4 regions of the Glutamicibacter sp. 363 genome follow, and region 2 is predicted to be linked to each of the others. Evidence: riboswitches for the same ligand, from Rfam matches in the RefSeq annotation. Region 2 holds a riboswitch; each other region holds the start of a gene.

Region 1 (7,096 bases), on a different contig from region 2:
CCTGAGGCATTCATTCCGGGCAAAACACGCAGACCGTAATAGCCCAAGCGGTGCAGCAGTCCAACGGCTTCAAGTATTCGCAGAGGCAGCTGAGAGTCCAATTAATATCCTTCGATAGTGGTCTGACTCAATGCTGACATGTCCGACCGACAGTTAGGATCAACGTAGTTTGCGCAAGGTCGCATCGGCTCGATTACTTGAGAACCCGGAGAATCAGCCTAGGCGGCGGAACCGCACGAAGTAGCATCGTTGACCGTTTTGCGCATCGTGGACAGGGAGCTGGCCCCTCAGCCTTCGGTGTCGGTGGCTTCCAGCTCGGCCAGGAACTTGGCAAGCCGCGCGCTCCGGGTCTTCTCGGTCCGGGCAATCATCAGCTGGTGCAGGATGTGATAGCGCGGCTGTGACTTCAACGCGGCGAAATTCTTGGCAGCAAGCGGGGCGCGGTCCAGCGCATCTTGGAGATCTTGCGGCACCTGGGCGGTGGCTTGGCCTTGGTACGCGCGTTCCCACCGTCCATCGTCCTTCGCCTTTTGGATCTCCGCATACCCTCGCGGGCGCATGCGGCCTTGGTCGATCAGCTCCTGGGCATATCCAGTATTCTTCTCCGACCAGACAGAGGCCTTGCGCCGAGGGGTGTAGCGCTGGAGGAAGGTCGTCTCATCGCGCTTGCGACGAATGGCATCAATCCATCCGCTGCATAGCGCCTCGGGCAGGGCTTGGGTGACCGTCAGCGTTGTCGGAGTAGTTGTACCTTTTTTGGCAACTACCAGCCAAATCCCATCACTGGTTTCTTCGTGCTCGTCGAGCCATGCGCGCCAAGCGGCAACGTCGGGAAGAATCAAAGCATCGTCAGGATCCATGGCACCTATCCTGCCCCTAGTTGCTGATTGCCGCTAGGGATGCATCCGGCGCCAGGACGATTGCTCTGGACCGGTCCCTGCAATGGTGATTGTTTCCGTCCAGTGGTGGCCGGCACGCGGGTCAGAGATTGGCCCTATTTCCCGGCTCTGGAACGGCGAGACCCATCAGCCTCCGGCTGGTGCCGGGGCTGATGGGTCTTCGGCCTTCATGCAAGAACTTCGCTAGGGCCTTCCGCAGCCGGCGGCTGAGACCCAGCGTGCAAGATGAAGCCGATCCGTGAATTGGCCGTCGCCAGCTCAGACGCGTGCGGCAACCAGCTCCTCGCGCAGGATGCCGGCTCCCGCGCTGAGCGCGCTCAGCTTGGCCAGCGAGACGTCGCGGGGGAACGGTGCCATGCCGCAGTTCGTGCTGGGCACCAGCTTGTCCGCGTCGACGAATTCAAGTGCATTGCGCAGCGTCTGCGCGACCTCTTCGGGGGTTTCCACCGTTTCGCTGGCCACATCGATGGCGCCGAGCATGACCTTTTTGCCGCGCACCAGCTCAACGACCTCGAGCGGGACATTGGAGTGGTGGGACTCCAGGGAGATGGTGTTGATGGAGGAGGCCTGCAGCAGTGGGAAAGACTTCTCGTAGTGGCGCCACTGGGCGCCGAGAGTTGCCTTCCAATCGTTGTTCGCCTTGATCCCGTAGCCGAAGCAGATGTGCGCCACGGTCTCAGCTTTCAGCCCCTGGCAGGCGCGCTCCAGCGCGGCGACGCCCCAGTCCGCGACCTCGTCGAAGAACACGTTGAACGCCGGTTCGTCGAATTGGATGATGTCCACCCCGGCTGCTTCGAGTTCTCTGGCCTCCTGGTTGAGGATGGCCGCGAACTCCCAGGCCAGTTTCTCGCGGCTTCGGTAGTGCGCGTCATACAGCGTGTCGACCATGGTCATCGGGCCGGGAAGGGTCCACTTGATCTGGCGGTCGGTGCACGAGCGCAGGAACTTCGCGTCCTCAACGAACACCGGCTTCTCACGCCGCACCGCACCGACCACGGTCGGCACGCTCGCGTCGTAGCGGTTGCGGATGCGCACCGTTTCGCGCTTTTCAAAATCGACCCCGGTCAGGTGCTCGATGAAGGTGGTGACGAAGTGCTGGCGGGTCTGCTCGCCGTCGCTGATGATGTCGATGCCGCGCCGGGTCTGCTCCAGCACCGCTGCGCGCATGGCGTCCTGCTTGCCTTCGCGCAGCTGCGCGCCTTCCAGCTTCCAATCAGACCAGAGGGTTTCGGGCTTCGCCAGCCAGGAAGGCTTGGGCAGGCTGCCGACAATGGAGGTGGGAAGTAGCTTTGATGTCATCGTGTGTCTTTCGGTTCTCAGGCGACGGGAGCGGGGCAAGTGGCGGCCCACTGGTCCAGCAATTCGCGGTTCGGGGTGATGAAGTGCTCCGCGGTGTACTTGCCCTGCACTGCGCCGAGCCGGGTGCGCTCTTCGCGGTCGTAGGAGATCCTGGTCGGGGCGAAATCCTGTGCCCCCAAGCTTGGGCGATAGACGGCCGGTGCAGCGGAGCTTGCGTTGTAAATCTCGGGGCGGTAGATCTTCTGGAAGGTCTCCATGGTGGCGATGGTGCTGATCAGCTGCAGATTGGTGTAATCGTTGAGCAAGTCGCCACGGAAGTAGAACGCCAGCGGAGCGACGGCGCCCGGTGGCATGAAATAGCGCACGCGCAGCCCCATCTTGCCGAAGTACGCATCGGTCAGGGAGTTCTCATCCTGCTGGTATTCCAAGCCGAGGACCGGGTGGCTGTTGCCCGTGCGGTAGTAGGTTTTGGAAGTGGAGACGCTGATGCAGACCACGGGTAGTTGCGCAAAGCGCTGACGATAAGCCTGCGAATCCAGGAAGTGCTGGAAGAGCTGGCCATGAAGTTCGCCAAAATCTTCAGGCAATTTAGGGGCACCGGAGCCGTTGCCGGCCGCCGGAAGCACCACGCTGAAGTCGTAATCGCGCACATAGGAAGAGAAATTATTGCCCACCATGCCGTGGCTGCGGGTGCTGGTGGCTCGGTCCACGATGGTGGTGTCTAAGACTTCAAGCAGCGGGAACTGCTCCGCTGCGTTCGCCGAGTCGAAGTGCACATTGGCGGAGATGATCTCCAGCTCGAGTTCATAACGATCGCCCTGAGGATTGTCCCAGTGAGCCAGGGAATTAAAGCGGCGGTTGATCATCGTCAGAGCGTTGCGCAGGTTCTCCTGGCGGTTTTCCCCGCGGGCCAGGTTGGCGAAGTTTGTCGTGACTCGTGAGCTCGCACAGGGGGTGTAGTCTTCGTCGAATTTGGTGGTGCTGATGCTGAAGGTGAACGCGTCTGCCATGGTGGCCTATCTGGTGCTCAGTGGCCTGGGCCGGCCGAAAGTAAGTCGATGCGTCCATCATGCAGTGAGATCGAGGATATCAGGTAACTCGATATAACTATGGATTCGTATAGACTCGCACTATGGTTCAGGGGACGAGTGGTTTGACACTGCAGCAGTTGCGCTATTTCATTGCGGTCGCCAGCGAGGGGTCGATCTCCGCGGCGGCTGACCTAATTTACGTCGCACAGCCGAGCATGTCGGCGGCGATGAAGGAGCTCGAAGCCCGCGTGGGACGCACCTTGCTGGTCCGCTCGGCCAGGGGAGTGACGCTCACCGCCGAGGGAGCAGAATTCCTTGGTTATGCCCGGCAGGTTCTGGAGCAGGTGGAGCTGCTTGAGCATCGCTACCTCGGGCGTCCCTCGGTCCGTCGCCTGCTCGGCGTCTCCACGCAGCACTATTCCTTCTCGGTGGATGCGTTTGTCAGGATGGTTCAGGCCAGCGGGGCCGAGGAATATCAATTCTCGCTGCGCGAGACCCGCACCGAACAGATCATCGAGGACGTGCGCACCCTGCGCAGCGACATCGGCATCCTCTATCGCAACGACTTCAACCGGAAGGTCATCGACAAGCTGCTGCGCGAGTCCCGGCTCGTATTCCACCCCCTGTTCCTCGCCGATCCGCACATCTTCATTTCGCGCAGCAACCCGCTGGCCTCCCGGGCGCGGGTGACGCTCGAGGAACTCGAAGACCTGCCGCGCTTGACCTTCGACCAGGGTGCGAACAACTCGTTCTACTTCGCCGAGGAAGTGCTCTCCACCAGCTCCAGCAAGCGCGAAATCCAGGTTTCGGACCGCGCGACGATTTTCAACCTGATGATCGGCCTGGGCGGGTACACCATCTCCACGGGCATCATCAGCGACGAGCTGGACCCGTCCATCGTCGCCATCCCGCTGGATGTCGATGAGCGCATCGAGATCGGCTGGATCGACCATGCAGCGATTCCGCTGACCGAGCAAGCGCGGCGCTATCTGGACGAGGTGCGCTCGGTCGTCTCAAGCTTCGGAGTTGAGCTCCTGGACTGAATCCCCGGGCCCCAAGACGTAACACCGTGTCATTTGGCGGACCGCCGGCGACATAATAGTTGCGCAAAACCCTGGCTCTTCAAGGATTCTGGCGGTTGCCGCGCGTCACAAAGGGACTGCGGGCCGGGCCCCATTACGGGACTGGCGCGGGATGTGAAGCCAGGTGCCCCTGTATGAAGCGCGGGTGTGGGCGTCGTTTGCGCCGCCGGATGCCGATGTCCAACCATGGAAGAACAACAACCCATCAAGAGCGACCGAGAGATCTGGCTCGTAGACGTCGCAGCAACCATCGGGAAACCGAAAGGTGCTAATGCCAGGAACGATGGAGCAGTTCCGAACGTGCCATAAGGCGCCATGCTTCGTACCGTTGTGGCCTCAGGTCGGCCGAGGGGCGGTATGTCGCCGGGTGTTCGGTGCACTCTCTCGTGGATCAGAAACGAGAAGGAGCTATGAGCCAACGCCAAGGAACCGACGCGGTCCATGCAGGGTATCGTCCGAGCGGAGATTTCCGCCCGATGCTGCCGCCACTGCACAATTGCGCAGCGTACCAGTTCGAATCGCACGCAGAAGCGATCGAAAAATTCGCGTTGCGCCAGTCCGGCTTCACCTATTCACGCACCGGCAACCCCACCGTGGCCATCCTGGAACAGCGGGTGGCCGCCCTTGAAGGCGGAGCCCAAGCGGTAGCCACCGCCTCGGGGCAGTCGGCCGTTGCGCTCTCGCTGCTTGCCCTGACCCAGGGTCCTAAGCACATCGTGGTTTCCTCCTCGCTGTACGGCGGCACCGTGGACCTGTTCACCGACACCTTTTCCGACTTCGGCATCCGGGTCAGCTTTGTCGACCAGGCCGACCCCGCAGCTTGGGCCGGGGCCATCGAAGAAGACACCCGGGCGTTCTTCCTGGAGTCCGTCTCCAACCCGCTGTGCACCGTGGCGGACCTGCCCGCTATCTCGGCGATCGGGCACGAGCACAACATTCCGGTGGTCGTCGACAATACGCTGGCCACCCCGCTGAATATTCGCCCGCTGGATTTTGGCGCCGACATTGTGGTGCACTCGGCCACCAAGGGGCTAGCCGGACACGGCTCGGTGCTCGGCGGCGTGGTCGTGGACTCGGGGAAGTTCGATTTCTCGGATTCCACCCGCTGGCCGCAAATCGCCGCCCCGCGAGTGCGGCTGAACAATGCCTCGCTGCTTGAACGCCACGGATCGGCCGCCTACGCCATGCTGGTCCGCTCCAAATTCCTGCACGACCTGGGGCCGGCCTTGGCCCCGGCCAGCGCCCAAGGCATTCTGACCGGCATCGAAACCTTGCCGGTACGTGCCGCACACGTGCAGCGCAGCGTGAGCACCCTGATCCAGGAACTTGCAGATCACCCGGGCATTGCGGCCATCCACCACCCTTCGCTGCCGGCCCACCCGAGCCACGAGCTGGCCAAAAAGCTCACGCCCAAGGGCACCGGTTGCGTGCTGGCCATCGAACTGGCCCACCCCTCGCTGGTGTCCCCGGTGATCGACGGGCTGCAGCTGATTTCCCTGGCCGCAAATGTGGGCGATACCCGCACCATGGTCGCCCACCCGGCCACCATGACGCACTGCCGGCTCTCCGCGGAGCAACTTCTCGCCGCGGGCCTGAACACCTCCACCCTGCGCATTTCGGTGGGGCTTGAAGACCCCGCCGATCTGCTCGCCGACCTCACCCAAGCGCTGGACGGCGCACTAAACCGGGCCCTGGCCCCGCAAACCCAAGGAGCATCATGAGCGGCTTCAACACCCTCGCCGTACACGCCGGCCAGCATAAAGACCCGCACACCGGAGCCGTGGTCCCACCGATCTACCAAACCAGCACGTTCATCCAGGACGGAATCAACGTCTTGCGCTCCGGGCACGAATACTCCCGCGGCTCGAACCCGACCCGCGATGGCTTCGAAGCGCAGCTCACCGCCCTGGAAGGCGGAGCCGCGGGGTTCGCCTTCGCCTCGGGCATCGCCGCCGAAGACGCACTGCTGCGTGCGGTCCTCGAACCCGGCGATCACATCGTCCTTGGCGCCGACGGCTACGGCGGCACCAACCGGCTGATCTCCAAATTGCACAGCAAATGGGGCATCACCTCTTCTGCGGTGGATATCACCAACCTGGACTCGGTGCGCGCAGCGGTGCGCCCGAACACCGCGCTGCTTTGGGTGGAGACTCCCTCCAACCCGCTGCTGGGCATCGCCGATCTTGCCGGCTGGGCGGACATCGCCCGCGAGCACGGCGCCCTGCTGGTAGTGGACAACACCTTCGCCACTCCCTACCTGCAGCGGCCTTTGGACTTCGGGGCCCACGCGGTGGTCCACTCCACCACCAAGTACATCGGGGGACACTCGGATGTGCTCGGCGGCGCGGTGATCGTCGCCGATCACCTCTTCCGTGGCCAGGCGCTGGCCGAAGCCGTCGGCTTCCAGCAATTCGCCGGCGGCGCGGTGGCCGGCCCGCAGGATTCCTACCTGGCCGCACGCGGCCTGAAGACCTTGGGATTGCGCATGGAACGCCACTGCGCCTCCGCAGCTAAGCTGGCACGCTGGCTTGATAGCCAGCCTGAGGTGACGCGGGTCTATTACCCCGGGTTGGAATCCCATCCCGGCCATGAGCTTGCGGCGCGTCAGCAGCGGGGTTTTGGCGGCATCGTCTCGTTGCAGCTCACCGACGAACCCGCCGCGCGCGCATTCGCCGAATCCATGGAGTACTTCCAGCTCTCGGTCTCCCTGGGCGGGGTGGAATCCCTGGTCTGCTACCCGCGCGAAATGACCCATGCCTCGCTGATCGGCACCGAGCTGGAAATC
Region 2 (7,096 bases):
TCGTGCATGGCCTCGCCCCAGGGGTCATCAACATCCGTATATTTCTCCGCCTCGGCCCAGAACTGGGCGAAGAGCCGATAGGTGTTCGCGCCGAAGACCATCCGGCAGGGTGGCGCGTAGTGCTCGAGCCGCCGAGCGAGCAGCTCCGGGCCCTGTTTGCCCCAGTAGCCGCCCCAATTTCCGGTGGCGCTGCCGAACCCGTCGAGGCTGGAGAAGATGTCGAAGGTATATGTCGCTGCCATGGGAACTCCCCGTGAAATCTGCGCTAAGTGCACCTCACCTTACGCCTCGCAGGTGCGCGGGGGAACCCAAGGCAGGCATCAGATCATGCGTTCTCCCGATGCGCGGCAAGGCTTCGATTGCGCAGCACGTTCTTTTGCACCTTGCCGGTAGAGGTGCGCGGCAGATCCTGCGGGAACACGATGGTGCGTGGCACCTTGAACCCAGCCAGCCGTTCGCGGGCAAAATTGATCAGCGTCGCCTCGTCCAGGCTCGAACCGGTGGTGCGAATGACATAGGCGACCGGACGCTCGCCCCATTTGTCGTCGGGGACGCCCACCACCGCAAGATCCAGCACCTGCGGGTGCGCGGCGAGAGCCTGTTCGACCTCAATGGTGGAGATGTTCTCGCCACCTGAAATGATGATGTCCTTGGCGCGGTCACGCACCTGGATGTAGCCGTCCGGGTGCATCACTCCCAGATCGCCGGTATGGAAGTAGCCGCCGGAGAAGGCCTGCTCGGTGGCTGCCGCATCGCGGTAATAGCCAATCATCACGTTGTTGCCGCGCAGGACGATCTCACCCATGGTTTGCCCATCGGCGGGAACGTCCACCATGTGCTCGTCGACAATGCGTGCGCTCTCGGCGGTCAGCATGCCCACGCCTTGGCGGGAGAGCATTGCGGCTCGTGCGTCCGCATCCAGCTGCTCCCAGTCATCCTGGTATTCGCAGATGGTGTAGGGGCCATAGACCTCGGTGAGCCCATATACGTGGACCACCTCGATGCCCAGTTTCTGCAGCTTCGCGATGATCGCCGGGGACGGCGGGGCGCCGGCGGTGGTGATGCGCAGCGGATCGCTCAGGGCGTGGGCGCGCGTAGCGTCGGCAATGATCGAGCAGACCGTCGGGGCTCCGCACAGATGCGTGGCGCAAAGATTCTCAATGGCGTCCCACACCGCCTCCTCGCGCACCCCGCGCAAGCAGAGGTGCGTGCCGCCCGCGGCGGTGACCGCCCAGGGGGTGCACCAGCCGTTGCAGTGGAACATCGGCAGGGTCCACAGATAGCGGGTCTTTGCGGTGAAGCCCTGGTGGTGGGCCTCGCTCAGCGAGTTCAGGTAGCTGCCGCGGTGCGAGTACAGCACGCCCTTGGGCTTGCCGGTGGTGCCCGAGGTGTAGTTCAACGTGATCGGGGCGCGCTCATCTGCCACCTCGTAGCTCAGGCGTTCCTCGCCGGCCGCGTCCAGCAGCTCGGAGAGCACCGCGTCCACGGCGACCGCCGGTCGCGCTCCGGCATATTGGTCATCGGTGATCTCGATCAACGCTTCCAAGGTCGGGATCTCGGAGCGCAGGGTGGAGGTATTCGCCAACAGTTCGGTATCGGCGAAGAGCAGCTTAGACTCGGAATGATCCATGATGTAGCGCAGTTCGTGTGCCGAGAGCCGGGTGTTCAGTGCGATCAGCACGCCCCCGGCCAGCGGTACCGCGTAGTGGGCCATGAGCATCTCGGGAGTATTCGGCGCCAGCACCGCGACGCGGTCCCCGGGCGCGATCCGGGCCTTGATGACCTGGGCGAAGCGTTGCACTCGCCGCTCGAATTCGGCGTAGCTGTAGCTGCGGGTCCCGTGGATCACCGCGGTCTTCGACGCATATACCTCGGCCGAACGCTGCAGGAATCGCAGGGGTGTGAGTTCCGAGTGGTTAGCCTGAGTCAAGACCATGTGTGCGATATCCTTCGATTCGTATCCGTGGTTTCCTTCAGCATACGTATGTGAGCTGAAACACTTGCGACCTTCATGGTGGCATGAACCTCAGGTTCAATCCAAGAAACGCGGTATCAATTCGTTCAGTGGCCGAAATTCAGCGCCGGGTGACAGTTCGGTCGAGGAGCGCCTCTGGAGAGATGCCGAGAATCCTGTCGTCACCCGCATGCGGGGTGCCGCGACCGTCGGTGTTGTTCGTCAGCACCCAGAGCTCGCCGGTCTCACTGGCCTTCACGTCTCTCAGGCGCCCGTGGTCACCTACGAGGAGCTCGGTGGAATCGTCGGGCGCGCTCAGCTCGACGGCTCGCAGGCGCTCCCCGCGCAGGTTGGCGATGTAGAGGACCCCGTCGTGGATGGCGATGCCGCTGGGGCTCGCGGACTGCGTGCTCCATTGCTGGATCGGGTCGCGGTATTCGGGATCTTCCGCAATGCCTTCGTACGCCGGCCAGCCGTAGTTGGCTCCGGGCTCGATAATGTTCAATTCATCCCAGCGGTTCTGCCCAAACTCGCTGGCATACATGGTTCCGTCGGGAGCCCAAGCGATACCCTGTGGATTGCGATGGCCGACACTGAATACCGGCGAACCGGGGAATGGGTTGTCGTCGGGGATCTCGCCCTGAATGGTCAGCCGCAGAATCTTTCCGCCTAGACTTTCCAGATCCTGAGCCGAGGCTTCATTTCCAGCGTCTCCCACGGTCGCATAGAGCATCGAATCCGGGCCGATGGCTAGACGCCCCCCGTTGTGGATTCCTGCCGATGGCAATTCGGACAGGATCGTCCGCGGTTGACTCAGCGCGAGCGCACCGCTTTCGCCGGAAAGCTCGAATCGCTGGATGCGATTGCCGTCTTCTGCGGTGGAGTATGCGAAAAGGTAGGGCTGTTGATAGGCCAGCCCAAGCAGTCCGCCTTCGCCACCATGGACCACGTCGTCCAGGCGGATGATCTGCCTGGTTTTGCCCGCTGAATCTATTTCCACGATCCGCCCCGAATCGCGTTCCGAAACGATCAGCGTATTTTCGGCGAAGGCCATGGACCAGGGGGCGGCTAGCTCGGCTGCGATACTTCGCGGTTCGGGCGACTTGGTATCGACTGCGCTGCTGCTTGACGTGGGGCCGGGGGAGCGCGGTGCTTCGGAGGCGCATCCGGTGAGCATCGCGGCGCAGGCGAGAATCCCAAGGAAAACGGTGATCTTCGGATTACCAGCTATTCGAGGCCGCATGGTTTCAGGCTAGCAAGATCCGTTCGCTATGCAAGAGGCTGGGCGCTTCGTATCGCACCGAAGGGGAGCGGTATCAGCGGGCCGCGCAGCCGCATCCGAACCCTCCGGTGATTGAATAAATTTCCAATGGACCCTCGAATACTTGTGGCTCATCGAATTTTGGGTTGAATATTTCGATTTGCGAAGCAATTTGTTTGACGCGCGGGAGCTTAGGCCAATATCGTTTTAATCAGAATCATGAGCGTCAGCTAAAGGCCCTGGCTAGCTGGCCGGCAACCCTCTATACGGTAGCGGGGTGCTCCAGGTGAAGATTCGGTGTCGCGCAACACCGCACGATACAAGTACCGCACATCGAGGCGTTAAACCTTCGACGGCGGGTAAGAGCAAGTCAAAGCTGCTTTAGCCTGCCGCCGACCGTCGCCGTACCGGTGGGCATGAAGCAAAGGAAGTCAAGGCATGTCTTTGAATCAGGAACTTGACGCACTGACGCTGCGCAAGGTTTTCGCCCAGCACCCATCGGGAATTGCCACTCTGTGCGCCGAAGTCAACGGGGAAAAGACGGGAATCGTCGCTTCCTCATTCACCGTAGGGGTTTCCTTGGAACCGGCGTTGGTGATGTTTGCCGTGCAGAAAACCTCGAACACTTGGCCGAAGCTGCGGGACGCAAATCGAATCGGCGTTTCGGTGCTCAGCGAGCGCAATGAAGGGGTCTGCGGGCAGATCGCTTCCAAGAGCGGAGATCGATTCCGCGGGGTGGACACCCACACCAGCGACGACGGCTCGTTGTTCATCCATGACTCAACGCTGTGGCTCGACACGACGATCTACAGTGAGGTTGAGGCCGGAGACCATTGGGTCATCCTGTTGCAGGTCCATGGCCATAAGGTCGCCGAGCATTTACCGTCGATTTTCCATGATTCACGATTTCACTCGTTACCAGTCCCGGAACTCGTCTAAATAGTTGTCGTCGCTTCGCGCCACCTGTCATTTTCGCTGACATGTGGCGCGCAGTCGTTTAACTGGCCCGGCGGGCTCGGACCGCGCGGGCGCGTTAAGTTCATATGACCGCAGAGGGGTGCTCTGCATCGAATTGTGGATTACTCGCCTCGAAGTTACGTTTCAGTAGCTTTTTGGAGCGGTGACTACCGCGTTCTTCACGAAGATTCTTTCCACAAAACTATCCACACCTCTGTGGATGGTACGTTGATAAGTCGTTGCAGCAGGTTGAAAACACCGGAATCCCGCGAGTTATGCTGTGGATAACGTCATTTGCGAAGGTTGACTCTACAAAGAAATTAACTTTCTATCCACAGGTGTGCAAACAACAAACTCCAAGTCAGATAGTCATTAGCGCAACTTAAGTGGGGTAATCCACAAGCTTCTCCCCAAGTCGCACACAGGGTCATCCACAGCTAGAGGGGGATTATCCACAGATCTTGTGGATAACAGAGTTTGCGGCTATGGATAAGAGACCTACTGTTGGCTTTGGGACTGATATATCCACAGGTACCGCCGACACGATAACGTCGGTTGGCGGTGACATGCTTGAGTGTTGCCATCATGGCACAAGGGTATTTCCCAGAGGGTCAATAGGGGATGGAAGTGTCAGTTATGAGCGCGGAGCCGGTCTACGAGAGTCAGGGTTCGGAAGCGGGTCGCACCCCGCCGCAGGATATTCCTGCCGAAATGTCGGTTCTTGGCGGCATGATGCTGTCGAAGGATGCGATCGCCGACGTGGTCGAGGCGCTGCGCGGAACAGATTTCTATCGCCCGGCCCATGAATCCATTTTTGACGCAATCATCGATCTCTACGGACGAGGCGAACCAGCCGATGCCGTGACGGTCTCCGATCTGCTCACCAAGCGCAGCGAGATCGCCCGCGTGGGTGGCGCCGCCTATCTGCACAACCTCATCCAGCAGGTGCCCACCGCCGCGAACGCCGGCTACTACGCCGAAATCGTGCGCGAACGCGCCGTATTGCGCCGACTGGTCGATGCCGGGACCCGGATCGTCCAGATGGGCTATTCGCCCGATGGTGAGGTTGACGCGATCGTCAACGAGGCGCAGGCCGAGGTGTACAAGGTCGCCGAGAACCGCAACAGCGAAGACTACGTGCGCCTGAGCGACATCATCGAGGGAACCGTCGATGAGATCGAGAATGCGGCGAACGCCGGCGACGGAATTACCGGCGTGCCAACCGGGTTCTACGAATTCGACGAACTGACCCAGGGGTTGAAGGGTGGTCAGATGATCATCATCGCCGCCCGCCCCGCAGTGGGTAAGTCGACCTTCGCCCTGGACTTCGCCCGTTCCGCGGCAATTAAGAACAATATGGCCACCGTCTTCTTCTCGCTGGAAATGGGCCGCAACGAAATTGCGATGCGCCTGCTCTCGGCAGAAGCATCCATCCAGCTGCAGGATCTGCGCAAGGGTTCGGTGGAAGACGCACAATGGACGAAGATTGCCACCACCATGGGCCGGTTGAATGAAGCGCCGCTGTTCATCGACGATTCGCCGAATATGTCCATGATGGAAATCCGCGCCAAGTGCCGCCGCCTGAAGCAGCGCAATGAGCTGCGCATGATCATCCTCGACTACCTGCAGCTGATGAGCTCGGGCAAGCGCGTGGAATCGCGCCAGCAGGAAGTGTCCGAGTTCTCGCGTAACCTCAAGCTGCTGGCCAAGGAACTCGATGTTCCGCTGGTTGCCCTCTCGCAGCTGAACCGTGGTTCCGAGCAGCGCACCGACAAGAAACCAATGATCTCGGACCTTCGTGAATCGGGATCGATCGAGCAGGACGCCGATATGGTAATCCTGCTGCACCGTGACGATGTCTACGACAAGGAAAACCGTCCGGGTGAAGCCGACGTGATCATCGCAAAGCACCGTGCCGGCCCCACCAAGACCATCACCGTGGCGTTCCAGGGCCACTATTCGCGCTTCAGCAACATGCAGAACGACGGCTAGCCTGCCGAGGCAGGCCTACGGCACAGGGAAGGGTCCAGAAATCCGCAAGATTTCTTGGCCCTGCCCCTTGGTTCAGCTGCGTTCTCCGTGCATCGCTGCGTGCCGTTGATAGTGCTGAAAGCGCCGTCCATTCGCGCCGCACCTGGGGCTGGCTGCCTAGAAAAGGCCAAGAACACCGCTGGAGAGTATCCCGGTAGCTCCCACCATCAGCGCTAGGCAGAGCGCGGTGATCTTGACCAGTCGGCGACGCGTATCTTCGTTAAGCATGGGTTCAGCTTACAAAGCCATGCGGTGCATCCACTAACCATCGGTGCCGAATCGGCGTCCGAGACGTTCAATGAAAGAATGGCCGCATGCCATCACCACGTGACTCTGCGGTAGATTCCGCAACGGTTGAGTCGATCTATGCCGCCAAATATTTGGCGACCACCCTGGGCATGTTCGTCCTGGTCTTCTCGGTGGGTTTCGAAGCGTTGGCGGTTTCCACGATCATGCCGCTGGTCAGTGAGCTGCTCGATGGACAGAAGTACTTCGCGCTGGCCTTTGCCGCACCGATTGCCAGCGCGATGCTTGGCATGGTTGCTGCGGGAGAGGTTTCGGACCGAAGAGGCCCGAAGATTCCGCTGTACGCTTCCGTGGCTATTTTTGCCGGCGGCCTGCTTATCTGCGGCACCGCGGCGGATATGCAGGTGCTGATCCTCGGAAGAATTTTGCAAGGCATCGGTGGCGGCGCCGTGACCGTGGCAATCTTTGTGCTGATCGCTCGGGCATATCCGGCAAAATTGCACAGCAAAATTTTCGCACTTTTCGCCGCCGCCGGGGTGATCCCGGCGTTGCTCGGACCGTGGATTGCGGGCCTGATCGCCACATACCTCGGTTGGCGTTGGGTATTCCTTGGGGTGCTGATCTTCATCGCCTTCGCGATCGTGGCG
Region 3 (7,096 bases), on a different contig from region 2:
TACAACACACGAATCTGTGTTTCCATGACTTTATGCCCGTTTGCGTGGGGTAGTCAAGATGAAATCCAAAAATATTGTGGATTAATCTTTGCTTGCGTGGGGTTATCCGTTCAAAAGACAAAAATCGGTGGGTCCTCTCCGCAGAGGGAACCCACCGATCGAGGTATTGAGCCGAGCGCTACGCCAGGATCTGGCGTTTGGAAGAAATGACTCCGGTGTTGAAGCCGGCCAGGCGCAAGCCGCCGTGGAAGCGTGCGTGCTCAATCTTGACGCAGCGATCCATGACCACGTTCAGGCCCGCCGCCTCGCCGCGTGCGGCGACTTCCTCATGCCAGGATCCAAGCTGCAGCCACAGCGTTTTCGCGCCCACCGCCACGGCCTCATCCAGTACGCCGGGAAGGTCATCGTGCTTTCGGAAGACCTCAACCAGATCCGGGGTCTCCGGCAGATCCGCCAGCGACTTGTAGACCGGCTGGCCCAGAATCTCGTCGAGCACCGGGTTGATGAAGTACACCTTGTACTTCGAGGAGGACAGCAGGTAGGTGGCGACGAAATAGCTCGCACGCGAGGGCTTATTCGAGGCGCCAACAATGGCGATGACCTTTGTATCGCGCAGGATCTGCAGGCGTTCGGCCGCGCCGGGCGCCTGCCAGGTGCGTTCTTCGATGCTCATTAGTTCGCTCCCTTCGAAGCGGCTGGCACGGCGCAGGCGGCGCCGTCATAGGTGGGAGTGTCGAGCTGTTCGTCCGCGGTGGCTGCCTGCGAGGCGCTCAGCGCCTGATCAAGGTCCCAGATGATGTCTTCGACGTCCTCCAGGCCAACCGACAAGCGGATCAGGTCCTCCGGAACGCCGGCGGCAATCATCTGCGCGGCGCTCAGCTGCTGGTGCGTGGTGGAGCCCGGGTGCAGCACCAAGGTGCGCGCATCGCCGATATTCGCCAGGTGGCTGGCCAGCTGCAACGCCTCGATGAACTTGGTGCCGGCCGCACGCCCACCCTTCACGCCGAAGCTGAAGACCGAGCCGACGCCCAGGGGAAGCAATTCGGTGGCCCGCTCATGCTGTGGGTGGGATTCCAGGCCCGCGTAGTTCACATAGCCGACGCGGTCATCGGCTTCGAGCCACGCGGCGATCTGCTTCGCGTTGGCCAAGTGGTTGTCCATGCGCTGCGGCAGCGTCTCCAAACCCTGCAGCAGCTGGAAGGCCGACTGGGCCGGCAGGGAGGGACCGAAGTCGCGCAGCTGCTCGCTGCGCAGCTTGGTCAGGAAGCCGTACTCGCCGAAGTTATCCCACCAGGACACGTTGCCGTAGCTCGGCACCGGTTCGGTCATAGTGGGGAACTTGCCGTTGCCCCAGTTGAAGGTGCCGGCCTCGATGACCACACCACCCAAGGTGGTGCCGTGGCCGCCGATGAACTTGGTCGCCGAGTGGATCACGATGTCCGCACCGTGCTCGATAGGGCGCAGCAGGTACGGCGGGGTCAGCGTGGAGTCGACCACCAGCGGCAGGTTGTGCCGGTGCGCCACCTCGGCCAGGCCCTTCAGGTCTGCAATGTCGCCGGAGGGGTTCGCCACGATCTCGGTGTAGACGGCCTTGGTGTTTTCCTGGATGGCAGCCTCAAAGTCGGCCGCCTCGTTGGAATCGACGAAGGTGGTGTTGATGCCGAAGCGGCGCAGGGAGACGTCCAGCTGGGTGATGGTGCCGCCGTAGAGCTTGGAAGAGGCCACGATGTGGTCTCCGGCCTGTGCCAGCGCCGCGAAGGTGACGAACTCGGCTGCCATGCCGGAGCCGGTGGCTACCGCGCCGATGCCCCCTTCGAGGGAGGCCATGCGCTCCTCGAAAGCCGCCACGGTCGGATTGCCGATGCGCGAATAGATGTTGCCGTATTTCTGCAGGGCGAACAGGTTCGCCGCATCATCGGTGTCTTTGAAGACGAATGAGGTGCTCTGGTAGATCGGCACGGCGCGTGCGCCATGCTCGGCATCGGGGGTGCCGCCTGCGTGTAGCGCGCGGGTGCGGAATCCAAACTTGTGGTCGGCCATGGTGGCTTACGACTCCTTGTCGACTGGGTCTTCGGCAGGAATCCCGGGTCAATGTCGCATAACCCCTGGAGTCCAGTGGAAAGCAGCTCCATCGGTTCTGGCGGTAGCACCTGATCCACCGGCTGTGGCAGGTTGCTGCGGCGTCATCAAACCAGATCTCTCGGCCGCTCGGGATGGTTAAGTAATAGTCTGTCAATATGTCCTGGGATGACCCAACAATGAGTCCTAAGGTTGCGAAGGTTGAAGCGCAGACTGATTCGGGTGCGGCGCCGCGGTTACCCTATGCTCGAATTATGGACACCGCGCTAGCACTGGTACGACACGGGCAGACCGACTGGAATCTTGCGGGTCGGCTCCAGGGCCGCACGGACATCGAGCTGAACGAGACCGGCCGCGAACAGGCGCGCGCGGCCGGGCGAGCGCTCATGGGGGAGGGGTGGGATCTGGTGCTCGCCTCCCCGCTGTCCCGCGCCCAGGAGACCGCCGCGCTCATCGCCGCGGAACTCGGCGTCGACACCGGTGCCCCGGTTGCTCACGCGGTTGAACGCGGCTTCGGTCCGCTCGAAGGGCGGGTCATGATCGAAGTGACCGAGCGGGAAGCGGCTGCGCTGGCGGGGCAAGCCGAGAGCCGTGAACTGGTGCTGCAGCGGATGCTGCTCGCCTTGACCGAACTGATTCAGGCAAACCCCGGCCGCCGCATGCTGGTGGTCAGCCATGGGGCCGCCATGCGCATCACCCGCGACGCGCTCGCCGGGACCCGCGCCGAGCGGGGAGTGGAAAATGGAGAAGTCATTCCGGTCAGCCTTGCCCGGCTCGCCGAACTCGTTCAGGAACACGATCTTGCGGACGCCCGCTAGGCTCGTTTGCCACCCAGTGATTATCCGGCACCGGGCCGGTACTGCTTAAGCACCGCTAGGCAGCCGCGGAGAATCTTTCTCGAAGAAAAATCCCCACGAAACCTCACAAAACATCGCGGCGGTACGTTTACATGGTGAAAGCACCGAACCAGGAGCAGCATGAAACAGCCATTCGAACGCATCGTCCAGGCCCACGGGCTGAGCGTCCTTCGGGTTTGCCGCGCCCTGCTCGATGAGCACCGCGCGCAGGATGCCTGGTCCGAAACGTTTCTCTCCGCGCTGAAGGCGTACCCGGAGCTGGATGAGGAGGCGAATGTCCAGGCGTGGCTGGTGCGCATCGCCCATCGCAAGGCCATCGATGAGCTCCGCCGGCACAAACCAGAACTCAGCCAAGCAGAGGTCCAGCCAGCCACTCGGGCATCGTCCGAGACCAGCGCGGAGGACCACGTGGCAAACATGGAGCTGTGGCAGGCAGTGAAGCTGCTGCCACAAAAGCAGCGGCTGGTCGTGGCCTACCGTTATCTGGGTGGGCTCGGCTATGCCCAAATCGCCGAGATTCTCTCCGGCAGCGCGGATGCTGCCCGGCGTGCTTCAGCCGACGGAATCAAGAACCTGCGAACCCACCTGTCGCAGGATCAACTACCAGGAGGCGACCGATGAACACGCAAACTCCAGACTCCAACCCGACCTCATCCGAGGCGCAGCTGCTGCGCGAGCTCCATACGCGCCTGGAGCGTAGCGCGGGGGAGCAGCAGTTGATCGATATCGCCTATCGGGTAGTGGATTCGCCCATCGGGCGGCTGCTTATGGCCTGCACGGAGGTGGGGCTGGTTCGGGTCGCCTTCGAAAGCGAGGGGCATGAATCGATCCTCGATATCCTGTCCGGCAAAGTGGGTGCGCGGATCTTGCGCGCGCCAGCAAAACTGGACAATGTCGCCTGGCAGCTCGAAGAGTACTTTGCCGGGGACCGGCAGGAATTCGAAGTGCCCTTGGACCTGCGCCTCTCGACCGAATTCCGCAGGCAAGTCCAGCTGGAACTGAGCCAGATAGGCTACGGCGAAACCTGGAGCTATGCCCGGATGGCCGAAAGGCTCGGCAAGCCCAAGGCGGTGCGCGCGGTTGGATCGGCCTGCGCCACCAATCCGCTGCCTATCGTCCTGCCCTGCCACCGGGTCCTGCGCACCGATGGTTCGCTCGGCGGCTATCTGGGTGGGCTGGAGACCAAGACCTACCTGCTCCGGATGGAAAATCCGGATCGTTCAGAACAAGCCCCGGTCCTTTTCTAGCCCGAGCCACGGAGCTAAGCCGCACAGACCTGGGGATGGTGCTCGGGGAGCGCTTGATAGCTCGGTAACGCAATGAACTATTCATCCGCGAACTCCGCGGCAAAGTGCCTCCACCTCGGGGCCCGCCCCACATGTTTTCTACCGCCGTTCTGCCCGCGTACTGGTGGCGTATTCCAATCGCTGCCTGCCCGGTTCATGTTAGTGTTGAAGCATGCCCTTTTTGGTTTCGTCCCACGTGCAGCGGTTGATCGCTGCGGTGTTCCCGAACTCAAAATTACTGACGAAACGGGCTAGCGGCACTAACGGGTGGATGAGTTCCTGGGGAACCAATGCCCATGGCGAGATCGCCGGCTGTCCACCACCGCGCTCCTGATCTGCGCGGCTCTCTGCTCTCTTTCTTGATCGGTGGATTCCGCGCGCCATCGCGCCCGCATACCTCTTCTGAGAAAGACACCTTACTTTGTCGCACCATTCTTCCGACGTAATTCGTCAAGCACCCCATTCCATCTGGCGTGGAATCCACCAGACATTAAAGCAGGACTCGGTCGGCGGCTTGTTGCTGCTGTGCGCAACGGTCGCTGCGCTGATCCTCGCCAATTCCCCCGCCGCGTCCTGGTATGAGGATCTACGGAACTTCACTTTCGGCCCCGAAGCGCTGCACCTGAATCTTTCGGTAGGCACGTGGGCAGCCGACGGGCTGCTGGCAATCTTCTTCTTCGTGGTCGGCCTGGAATTGAAGGAAGAGTTCGTTGTCGGCAAGCTTCGCAACCCACGCACCGCGTTGGTCCCCATCGCTGCCGCAATCGGCGGCGTAGCCCTGCCTGCGCTGTTCTACGCGTGGGTGATCACCAGCGCCGGGAGCGACGCGATCAACGGCTGGGCGATTCCTGCTGCCACCGATATCGCCTTCGCGATCGCGGTCATCGCAGTCGTCGGAAAGTTCCTCCCGCCGGCGCTGCGCACGTTCTTGCTGACCCTTGCGGTGGTTGACGACCTCTTGGCGATTTCGATCATCGCGATCTTCTACACCGATGATCTAGCGTGGCTGCCGCTGGCTCTGGCCCTGATTCCACTGTTGGTGTTTGCGTTCGCCGTGCAGCGCGGCGTGCGTGCGTGGTGGATCCTGATGCCACTAGGCATTGCGGTGTGGGCGCTAGTGCATGCCTCGGGTATCCACGCGACCGTGGCCGGGGTGCTGCTAGGTTTCATGGTTCCGGTGGTCGCAACCTCGCGGGCGCGGGTGAAGATCGGCACGACCAATGACGGCCAACCGGTATATGACGGGCTAGCGGCGCATTTTGCGGACCGCTGGAGCGTGCCCTCATCGGTAGTCGCCATCCCCGTGTTCGCCTTCTTCGCCGCGGGCGTGGCCGTGGGCGGGCTTTCGGGGCTGGCCGAGTCACTGCTCAGCCCGGTGGCCGTAGGCATCATTGCCGGCCTGGTGCTGGGTAAATCCATTGGCATCACCGCCTCCACCTTCCTGGTCACGAGGATTCCGGGGATCACGCTGGACCGGTCGATCAAGTGGGTGGATGTACTCGGGATGGCCTTCGTCGCCGGAATCGGCTTCACGGTCTCGCTGCTGGTTGGTGAACTCGCCTTTGGCGCAGATGGTGCCGAGGCACAGTATGTCAAGATCGGGGTGCTGTGCGGCTCGCTGCTTGCCGCCGTGATCGGCGCCTTGATCCTCGCAGTGCGTAACCGGAAGTACCGCGCAGACTCATCTTCTTCGGCATAGCTTCGAAAGCTATTGCCCGGGAGCCTGCCTGTGGTTCAAAAATTAGGTCCTGCAAGGGCCAGCGTAGTAGAAAGCAGTTGACCTGATGCCTGATATTTCTTCTCTGCATGCCGACCGAAACCTGGCCTTGGAGCTGGTGCGGGCCACCGAAGCGGCGGCTATCGCCTCTGGCCCGTGGGTGGGTGCGGGGGATAAGCTGCGCGCAGATGGGGCGGCCGTGGACGCGATGCGTTCGCTGCTTGCCTCGGTGCGATTCGACGGGACCGTGGTGATCGGCGAGGGTGAAAAAGATCAGGCACCTATGCTGTTCAACGGTGAACGCGTGGGCACCGGCGAGGGGGCGAAATGCGATGTGGCAGTCGACCCGATCGATGGCACCCGGCTGACCGCCATGGGCCTTGAAAATGCGCTGTCCGTGCTGGCCGTCGCCGAGGCCGGGTCAATGCTCGATGCCTCTTCGGTGTTCTATATGGAGAAATTAGTGACCGGCCCCGAAGCCGCGGAATACGTGGATTTGCGGTTGCCGGTGAAGGAAAACCTGCGGTTGATCGCGAAGGCAAAGTCGGTCGATATTCGCCAGTTGACGGTGAGCGTACTCGATCGTGAACGGCACCAGAATCTGGTTCAGGAAATTCACGCGGCCGGCGCTCGGACCAAGGCACTGGTCGACGGTGATGTGGCGGCGGCGATCGCGGCGGTACGTGAAGGAACCGGCATCGACGCGTTGATGGGCGTTGGCGGCTCCCCGGAAGGCGTGATCACCGCGTGCGCCGTCAAGGCCCTCGGCGGAGTGATCCAGGGGCGGATGCATCCAACCAGCGGCGAAGAGCGCGAACGCGGTCTGGCTGCGGGCCTGGATATGGACAAGGTGTATTCCACCGGTGACTTGGTCCGCAGCGACAACTGCTATTTCGCGGCCACAGGCATCACCGACGGTGACTTGCTGCAGGGCCTGCGGACCGGGCCGCGGACCATCCGCACGCAATCGATCGTGATGCGCTCGAAATCCCGAACGGTCCGCGTGATCGATGCGGAGCATTCAACCAGCAAATGGGCGTAGCGGCTAAACCCCGATAGCGAGGGCGGCCCGGCCATGCGCAATGGCGTGGCTGCGGCGCAGCAAACCAACGAATTGGATGCGTACCCTCGTGGCTCATTTAAGAACAATGGCCGCC
Region 4 (7,096 bases), on a different contig from region 2:
ACCGAACGGTCTTCGAGCACCTCGCCACCGTTCATCACCAGCACCCGGTCGGCAATGTCGGTAGCTACGGCGAGGTCGTGGGTGACGAACAGGACGGTGGTCCCCTTCTGCCGGGCCAGGGACACGAAGACTTCAAGCACCGTGCGCTGCACGGTGACATCCAGTGCGCTGGTTGGCTCGTCGGCGATCAGCAGCTGCGGATTCAGCGCGAAGGCGATGGCGATCAGCACGCGTTGCTTCAGCCCGCCGGATAGCTCGTGCGGGTACTGGCTCAGGCGTTGCTCCGCCCGGTCGATCCCGACGCTGCCGAGCAGTTCGATGGCTTTTTCACGCCACCGGTTCTTGGGCACCGAACGGGTCGGGTGCAGGCGGAACACCTCGATGAGCTGCGAGCCGATGGTCTTCACCGGGTCAAGCGAGGCGCCCGGGTCCTGCGGGACCAGCCCGATACCGGCGCCCCGGATATCGCGCCATTGACGCAAGCTCAGCGCGGTGACTTCGGTGCCGCCAAAGCGGATGCTGCCGGTGGTGCTGGCGTCCTGGGGAAGCAGCCCGATCAGCGCCTTGGTCAGCGTCGATTTCCCCGAACCCGATTCGCCAACGATTGCCACGATCTGCCCGGCCGGGATTTCGAGGTTGATCCCCTGCGCGGCGAGGGTGCCTTGGGCGTACCGCACCGAAAGATCCTCGATGCGCACGACCGGGTTGGTGCCGGTGTTCTTGGTAGTCATAATCTGATCCCTTCACAAATTTGGGTACCCGGTGCCGGTTAGAAGCGGAATGCCTTGTTGATTGCGCGGCCGAGCACGGCGGTGAGCATCACTGCCGCGACGATCACCAGCCCCGGCAGGGTGGTCAGCCACCAGGCGACGGTGAGGTATTGGCGGCCTTCGGAGATCAGCAGCCCCCATTCGGGTGTTGGCGGCGGCGAGCCGAACCCCAGGAAACCAAGCCCGGAGATCGCCAGGATCGCCGCCCCCAGGTCGACCGCCAAGAGGGCGAGCACCGGGCCGATCACATGCGGGATGATATGGCGGCGCAGCACGGTGAGGTAGCCGCCACCGCTCATCAGCGCCGCCTGCACGAAGTCGCGCGAACGTACGCGCAGCACCTCGGTGCGGACAAGCCGTGCGAAGGCCGCGATCGAGGCGATGCCCACGCCGAGCCCCAGCGAGAATGGACCGGGTTCGGTCGCGGTGACCAGGATCAGCGCGATCAGGAAGGCCGGCACCGCCAGCACCACGTCGACGAACCGCATCGCGACCGAGTCGGCGAAACGGCCGGCGGTGGCGGCGAGCAGACCCAGCAGGCTGCCCACCACGCTGCCGATCAGGCAGGCCAGCCCGGCGGTCAGCAGCGTCTGGCTGGTGCCGTGGACCACCCGGGCATAGACGTCGCGCCCCAGGTGGTCGGTTCCGAAGGGATGAGCCAGCGACGGTTCCGCGAGCTTCTGCTGCGGCACCCCGGTGAGCGGGTCCTGTCCGGTGAACAGCCCCGGCAATACCGCCCAGGCGAGCAGGAGCGCCAGCGGGAGGAGCACCCACCAGTTCCGCAACCAGCCAAGCAGCGTGGTTCTGGGCGTGGCGCCATGCTCCGGTTGGAGCGCGCTGCCAGGGGCCAGCTCCACGGCCGGGTTGCCTCGTTCGGTCAAAAGACTCATGATCGGTTCCTTTCCCTAGGCCGCCAGCGCGCGAGGCGAACCGGCGTGGGAGGTGATGATGCGTGGATCAAGCTTCGGGTGGATCAGGTCGACGAGCAGATTTACCGCGGTGAAGGCGGCGGCGGTGAGCAGCACCAGTCCCTGCACCAGCGGGATGTCCTGCACCGTGACCGCCTGCAGTACCAGCTGGCCCAGGCCGGCGCGGGCAAAAACCGTCTCGGTGATGACGGAACCGGCGAGCAGCGTGCCGATGGTGATCCCGGCAATGGATAGCGCCGCCGGTGCGGCGTTTTTCAGCGTGTGCCGGTAGAAGATCCACGCCTCGCTGGCGCCCTTGGCCCGCAAGACGTCGACGAAGGGCTGGGTGTTCACCTCGTGCACGCTCTTGATCAGCACCTGGGTGATGGGTGCGCTGAGGTGGATGGCCAGAACGAGGATCGGCACCGCCAGCGAGAGGAACGAGCCGTCCGGGAACAGCGACATCACCCCGAGCTGCACCGCGAGCACCTGAAGCAGCACCAGTCCGAGCCAGAACACCGGGATGGAAATCATCAGCGGTGGCAGATTCAGCAGGGCGTTGCGGACCCGGGTGCGGCGCGACAGGCTGGCGGCGGCGGTCAGCGCGACCGCCAGCACCAGCGCCAGGGCAAAGGCGCTCCCGGCGAGCACCAGTGTGGAGCCGATGACCTCGCCGATACGGGTGGACACCGCCGAGCCGGAGGACAGGGAATAGCCCAGATCCCCGGTCAGCAGCGCACCGAGCTGGGTGAAGTACTGCACGATCAGCGGCTGGTCATAGCCGTAGTAGGCCTTCATCTGCGCGATCGTTGCCGGATCCGCGGACGAGTCGGCGGAGAGGAAGATCGTGACCGGGTCGTTCGGCAGGGCCTGCACCGCGAGGAAGACCGCGGTGTAGGCCAGCAGGATCACCAGCAGTGCCTGACCGATGCGTTGAGCGATGTATCCACCCATGATGAGTTCCTTTAGCCGTTGCTCTTCCAGGCGCCCTGGAAGATTGGTGCGGTGCCGGAGGTGAAGTCGATGTGCGCGTCCTTGTTGGCGCCGTACACCTGCACTTCGTCCCACAACACGAGGGTCAGTGCCTTGTCCAGTACCAGCGCGCGCTGCTCCTCGCCGACGAGCTTCAGATGCTCTTCTTCGGTGGTCGCCGCCTGCTCGCGGGTGAACAATTCGTTCAGTTCCTTGTCGGCGTTCAACGTCTGGTTATTTGTCGCCGGCGCGTAGACCGGCCCCAGGCCGCCGTAGGCGAACTGGCGGGTTCCGAAGAATTCGATCTGGTCATCGACCATGGCGTTGGTCAAAAATGAATTGTCCGCAGCACGGTTGACCAGCTGCACTCCGATCTCCCGCCATTGCTGTTCGATCAGCTCGAAGGCTGGCTTGATGACCACGGAGTTATTCGAGCTGGCCACCGTGATTTCAAGCTTCTTGCCGTCCTTCTCACGGATCCCGTCCGCGCCAACGCTCCAGCCGGCTTCTTCAAGCAAGGCCTTGGACTTCTCCGGGTCATAGCCGAGCTCGGCAGACAGGTCCACGAAGCCCGGTGCCTGGTGGTTGAGGATCGAACCTGCGAGCACGTAGCTGTCCGAGAGGACCGTGTCCTTCAGCGCCTGGCGGTCGATTCCCGCCTGCAACGCCTGGCGCACCTTGGTCTCGGCCAGCTTGCCCGAACCGATTCGAATCGCGGCATGGTTGGTCGTCAGGTCCACGCCCTGGGCGGCGAAGATCTGCCCGCCTCCGGCGCTGAGCACCTCTTCGTCAACGGGCTGCAGTCCGCGGACCAAATCGACCTGGCCGGACTGCGCCGCGCCGGCCCGGTGGGCAACTTCTGGCAGGTACTTGACGACCAGCTTTTCAAGGTACGCGTCGCCCTGGTTTGCTGCGGTTTCCGGGGCCCAGGCGTAGTCATCGCGGCTGGTGAAGACGACCTCTTCATCTGGCTTTTCGGATTCGAAGACGAACGGTCCGGAACCGACGATCTGCGATATTGCGGTTTGCCCTGCATTGTCCAGTTCCAGGGTGCCCGGGGATACCAGCCCGGCGGTCACCGAGGAGGTGGAGCGCAGGAAATTCGCATCCGGGCGTTTCAAGGTCACCTTGACCTGGTCCTCGCCGACGACCGCGGAGCCCTTGTAGGCTGAAAAGTCGACGTTCGGTTGAATCTGCGCGGATTTCACGCCTAAGCCCAGCGCGTCCAGATTTTCCTTGACTGCTTCGGCATCCAGGGCCGTGCCGTCCGAGAAGGTGACGCCATCACGAATGGTGAAGGTGAATTCGGTCTGTGCCTCATTGGCGGTGAACTCGGAGGCGATCCAGCCTACGAGCTTGCCGGACTCGGTATCAAAATAGGTCAACCGGTCCAGCACCGAGTTCAGCACATTCGCCTTCTCGTAGAAGCGAGCGGCCTGGGTCTGCCAGTTGTTGATCGGGGTTACCTCGGCAAAGGTGAAGGTTCCGCCCGCTACCGGCGTGCCTGCTTCCGCGGAAGCTGCCGGCTCGGAGCTCCCCCCGGTGGATGCGCTGTTGCCGCCGCAGGCGGTCAGCGAAAGACCTAGAACTGCGAGTAGTGCCGCGGCCTTCAGGCTCAGTGGTGTGTTGCGCATTTTCTGGTGTTCCTCTCGGTAAGTTCCCGAGGATTACGCCGAAATCCCGATCCTGCCGCGGTATTGCGGGGCGGGAAGAAGGCAGACTTCTCCCCTGTGCGGACCGTTGCGAAATCTAGCAATCTCCATCGGTCCTGGCCTTAGCACCGCTCCCTGCCGGGATGGTTGCTGCAACGTCAACGAGCCAGGTCTCTCGGTCGCTCTGGATGGTTATCATTCGGTGTCTTTGCCGAACAATTTAAGTCTGCGCGCGCAGGTGCGGTGTGACCAACCATGACGTTATATGCGCGTCACGAAGTCATCCCAATACACACTTTGGGACTAATACAAGCCCTGAAGCCGGTCACTAATCGTCATAAGTCAGTTCGTGACGCTGCTGAAAAGATTTCCTTGACAGCAGTATCCCCGGCCCCGCGTGATCAAGGGTGGATTTGCTCGCTCGCCAACGAAACATTCGGGATAAAAGCGAACGGCCAGCCCGAACCTCTCTGGTTCAGGCTGGCCGTTCGCATAGTTCCAGTGAGCGGCCCTACTCGGCGGATACCGGAGTCAGCACTCCTTGGACCAACGGATCCTCGGTGTTCTTCAGGTATTCCTGCAGTCTTGGATCGGAGAACACCTCGATTAGCTTGGCTGCATCGGCAGTTTTGGAGAACTCGGTGCCGAAGATCAGCTTGGAGGCGAAGGTTCTAGGCGGTTCCGGGAACAGGATTCCCTTGTCGCGGCCGACCTTTCCGGCATCGAACTGCGACACGTATCCGATGGCTGCATCCACATCGTCTAGCATGCGCGGCATGGCGAGGAGGTCTGCTTCCTTCAGCTCGAAGCCGCGCGGGTTGTCAACCACGTCGGCCATCTTCGCGGTACGCGGCTCGATGCCGGGATTCAGGCCGAGCAGTCCCTCGCGCTCCAGGAGCCAGAGCGCTTGCCCCTGGTTGGCGACGTCGTTAGGCAGGAGCAGCGTCGACCCCTCGGGGAGAACCTCGACCGATTCGTAGCGGGTGGAATACAGACCGAAGCCCCATTGGTACAGTTCAACGGTTGGCGTCAATTCCACGCCGGCGGCTTCTGCCGATTGCCGCATGTACCACTCATGTTCAAAGATGGTCGCGTCGAACTGCCCTTCGGCCACGGCGCGGTTCGCCTGGATTGGATCCTGAAGCCCAATGGGTTCTATCTCGATTCCATAATCCGGCGCGATGGTCTCGGCCACGAATTTCAGGATCTTCTCTTCCCCGGCCATTGCCGGTTCAAAATGGACCTTGAAATTCGTTTTGCCGGGCTCGGTGGACGCGAGCGCTGGAGCGGACTTTTGCTGAACCAGCAACGCGCCAAGGACGAGCGCCACAATGGTCGCGCATGCCGCGATGGTCCAAGGCAGTTTCGCGGTGTTTTTACGCAGAGTGAAGCCATGGTCATGGCCTTTGGGTGAAGTCGTCATGTTCTTCTCGTTTGTTCTAGGGCGCTTAGGGGCGGGCCAGCGCGCGGGCGATGCGATCGCCGAGGAATTGGACTGCTTGCACGGTCAGAATGAGCGCAAGGATCGTGGCAAGCATGACATTCATGTCGAACCGCTGATAGCCGTAGGTGACCGCCAGATAGCCGATGCCGCCGGCCCCGATGGTTCCCGCGATGGCCGAATACTCGACCATCGAGATGGTGTTCAGCGTGACGGCGGAGGCCAGGGCGGGCAGCGCCTCACGGATCTGGGTTGCCCCGATGATTTGCAGCGGCGATCCACCGGTCACCAGCCCGACGGCCAGGTTCTCCTTAGGCAGATCATTGAGCGCGTTCTGCACGAGCCGCGCGAAGAAGGGAATGCCCGCAATGGTCATCGGCACCACTGCTGCCCAAATGCCGATGGTGGTTCCGGTCACCCATTTGGTGAATGGAATAATCGCCGCCATCAAGACCAGGAACGGCAATGAGCGTCCCATGTTGACGAACCAGCTCAGTGCCGCATGGCTCTTGTCGTGCGGAAAGAGACCCTGCCGGTCGGTGTTGAACAGCGCCAAACCCATGATGCCGCCAAAAATGATCACCAAGACCATCACGATGCCGACCATTGCCCAGGTCTGTCCATAGGCAGGAAGCATCAGGGCGGGCAGTTCGTTCCATGGGGTGTCGGTACCGACCGCTGCGCTTTCGGTTGGGATTCTCATACCGCCACCTCGATGCGTTCCGCGCGGTCGGCCACACTCGCGAGGAGCTGCTGGGATCGTGGCGTGGCGCGCAATCCCCATCCAGCCAAGACGGCAATAGCTCGTTCTGCGGCAATGCCCGCGAGACCGATTTCAACGCGGCCCAGCGTTCCCTCGTGGTGTGCTTCCACGGAGCCACCGAGCAGCGCGACCCGCGCGCCATGTTCGGTTCCCAGCCGGGATATCCAGGCTGGGTCCACATTTGCCGCCTGGTAGGCCACGGTCAGCGTGAAGTCGTAGCCGGCGGGCACCAGATCGGGGCGCAATGGCAGAAGCTTTGAACCGGTCACCGATCCCGGATCCGCTACCAGGCCTCGAAGTTCGCCGTACTCGGCGATTCGACCGCCATCGAGTTGCGCGACGCGGTCGGCGATATGGCGCACCACATCCATCTCGTGGGTGATCAAGATAATCGCCAAGCCCAAGTCGGTGCGCAGGGAATCAAGCAGTTCCAGCACCTGCGTGGTGGATTCCGGGTCGAGCCCCGAGGTTGCTTCATCGGAGAGCAGCAGACGCGGACGCAGCGCCAGCGCTCGGGCAATGCCCACGCGTTGGCGTTGGCCACCGGAAAGTTCTCCGGGGTACGAATTTGCCCAATCCGCCAGACCTAC

The links. Region 2 has a riboswitch for S-adenosylmethionine ahead of ACT3UA_RS01880 (flavin reductase family protein). Riboswitches for the same ligand answer to the same signal wherever they lie in the genome.
Region 1: another riboswitch for S-adenosylmethionine. It lies ahead of ACT3UA_RS04790 (O-acetylhomoserine aminocarboxypropyltransferase/cysteine synthase family protein); the one in region 2 lies ahead of ACT3UA_RS01880 (flavin reductase family protein).
Region 3: another riboswitch for S-adenosylmethionine. It lies ahead of ACT3UA_RS14970 (O-acetylhomoserine aminocarboxypropyltransferase/cysteine synthase family protein); the one in region 2 lies ahead of ACT3UA_RS01880 (flavin reductase family protein).
Region 4: another riboswitch for S-adenosylmethionine. It lies ahead of ACT3UA_RS15065 (ABC transporter substrate-binding protein); the one in region 2 lies ahead of ACT3UA_RS01880 (flavin reductase family protein).

Annotation. Positions count from the first base shown of each region.
Region 1 covers NZ_JBQSYR010000005.1:130,243-137,338, forward strand. Annotated here, with positions in the region: gene ACT3UA_RS04765 (hypothetical protein) at 1-101, opposite strand, end outside; gene ACT3UA_RS04770 (YdeI/OmpD-associated family protein) at 288-860, opposite strand; gene ACT3UA_RS04775 (methionine synthase) at 1,158-2,198, opposite strand; gene ACT3UA_RS04780 (DUF1852 domain-containing protein) at 2,216-3,208, opposite strand; gene ACT3UA_RS04785 (LysR family transcriptional regulator) at 3,331-4,272, shown strand; SAM riboswitch class I at 4,511-4,601, shown strand; gene ACT3UA_RS04790 (O-acetylhomoserine aminocarboxypropyltransferase/cysteine synthase family protein) at 4,722-6,032, shown strand; gene ACT3UA_RS04795 (cystathionine gamma-synthase) at 6,029-7,096, shown strand, end outside.
Region 2 covers NZ_JBQSYR010000002.1:67,042-74,137, reverse strand. Annotated here, with positions in the region: gene ACT3UA_RS01895 (dihydrofolate reductase family protein) at 1-242, opposite strand, end outside; gene ACT3UA_RS01890 (AMP-binding protein) at 326-1,936, opposite strand; gene ACT3UA_RS01885 (PQQ-dependent sugar dehydrogenase) at 2,076-3,197, opposite strand; SAM riboswitch class IV at 3,431-3,547, shown strand; gene ACT3UA_RS01880 (flavin reductase family protein) at 3,654-4,154, shown strand; gene dnaB (replicative DNA helicase) at 4,809-6,164, shown strand; gene ACT3UA_RS01870 (MFS transporter) at 6,518-7,096, shown strand, end outside.
Region 3 covers NZ_JBQSYR010000026.1:16,668-23,763, forward strand. Annotated here, with positions in the region: gene ACT3UA_RS14965 (CoA-binding protein) at 179-673, opposite strand; gene ACT3UA_RS14970 (O-acetylhomoserine aminocarboxypropyltransferase/cysteine synthase family protein) at 673-2,040, opposite strand; SAM riboswitch class I at 2,126-2,220, opposite strand; gene ACT3UA_RS14975 (histidine phosphatase family protein) at 2,259-2,897, shown strand; gene ACT3UA_RS14980 (RNA polymerase sigma factor) at 3,057-3,557, shown strand; gene ACT3UA_RS14985 (methylated-DNA--[protein]-cysteine S-methyltransferase) at 3,554-4,183, shown strand; gene nhaA (Na+/H+ antiporter NhaA) at 4,644-5,921, shown strand; gene glpX (class II fructose-bisphosphatase) at 6,007-6,981, shown strand.
Region 4 covers NZ_JBQSYR010000026.1:38,256-45,351, reverse strand. Annotated here, with positions in the region: gene ACT3UA_RS15080 (ABC transporter ATP-binding protein) at 1-731, opposite strand, end outside; gene ACT3UA_RS15075 (ABC transporter permease) at 770-1,660, opposite strand; gene ACT3UA_RS15070 (ABC transporter permease) at 1,676-2,632, opposite strand; gene ACT3UA_RS15065 (ABC transporter substrate-binding protein) at 2,644-4,284, opposite strand; SAM riboswitch class I at 4,407-4,497, opposite strand; gene ACT3UA_RS15060 (MetQ/NlpA family ABC transporter substrate-binding protein) at 4,814-5,725, opposite strand; gene ACT3UA_RS15055 (methionine ABC transporter permease) at 5,751-6,446, opposite strand; gene ACT3UA_RS15050 (methionine ABC transporter ATP-binding protein) at 6,443-7,096, opposite strand, start outside.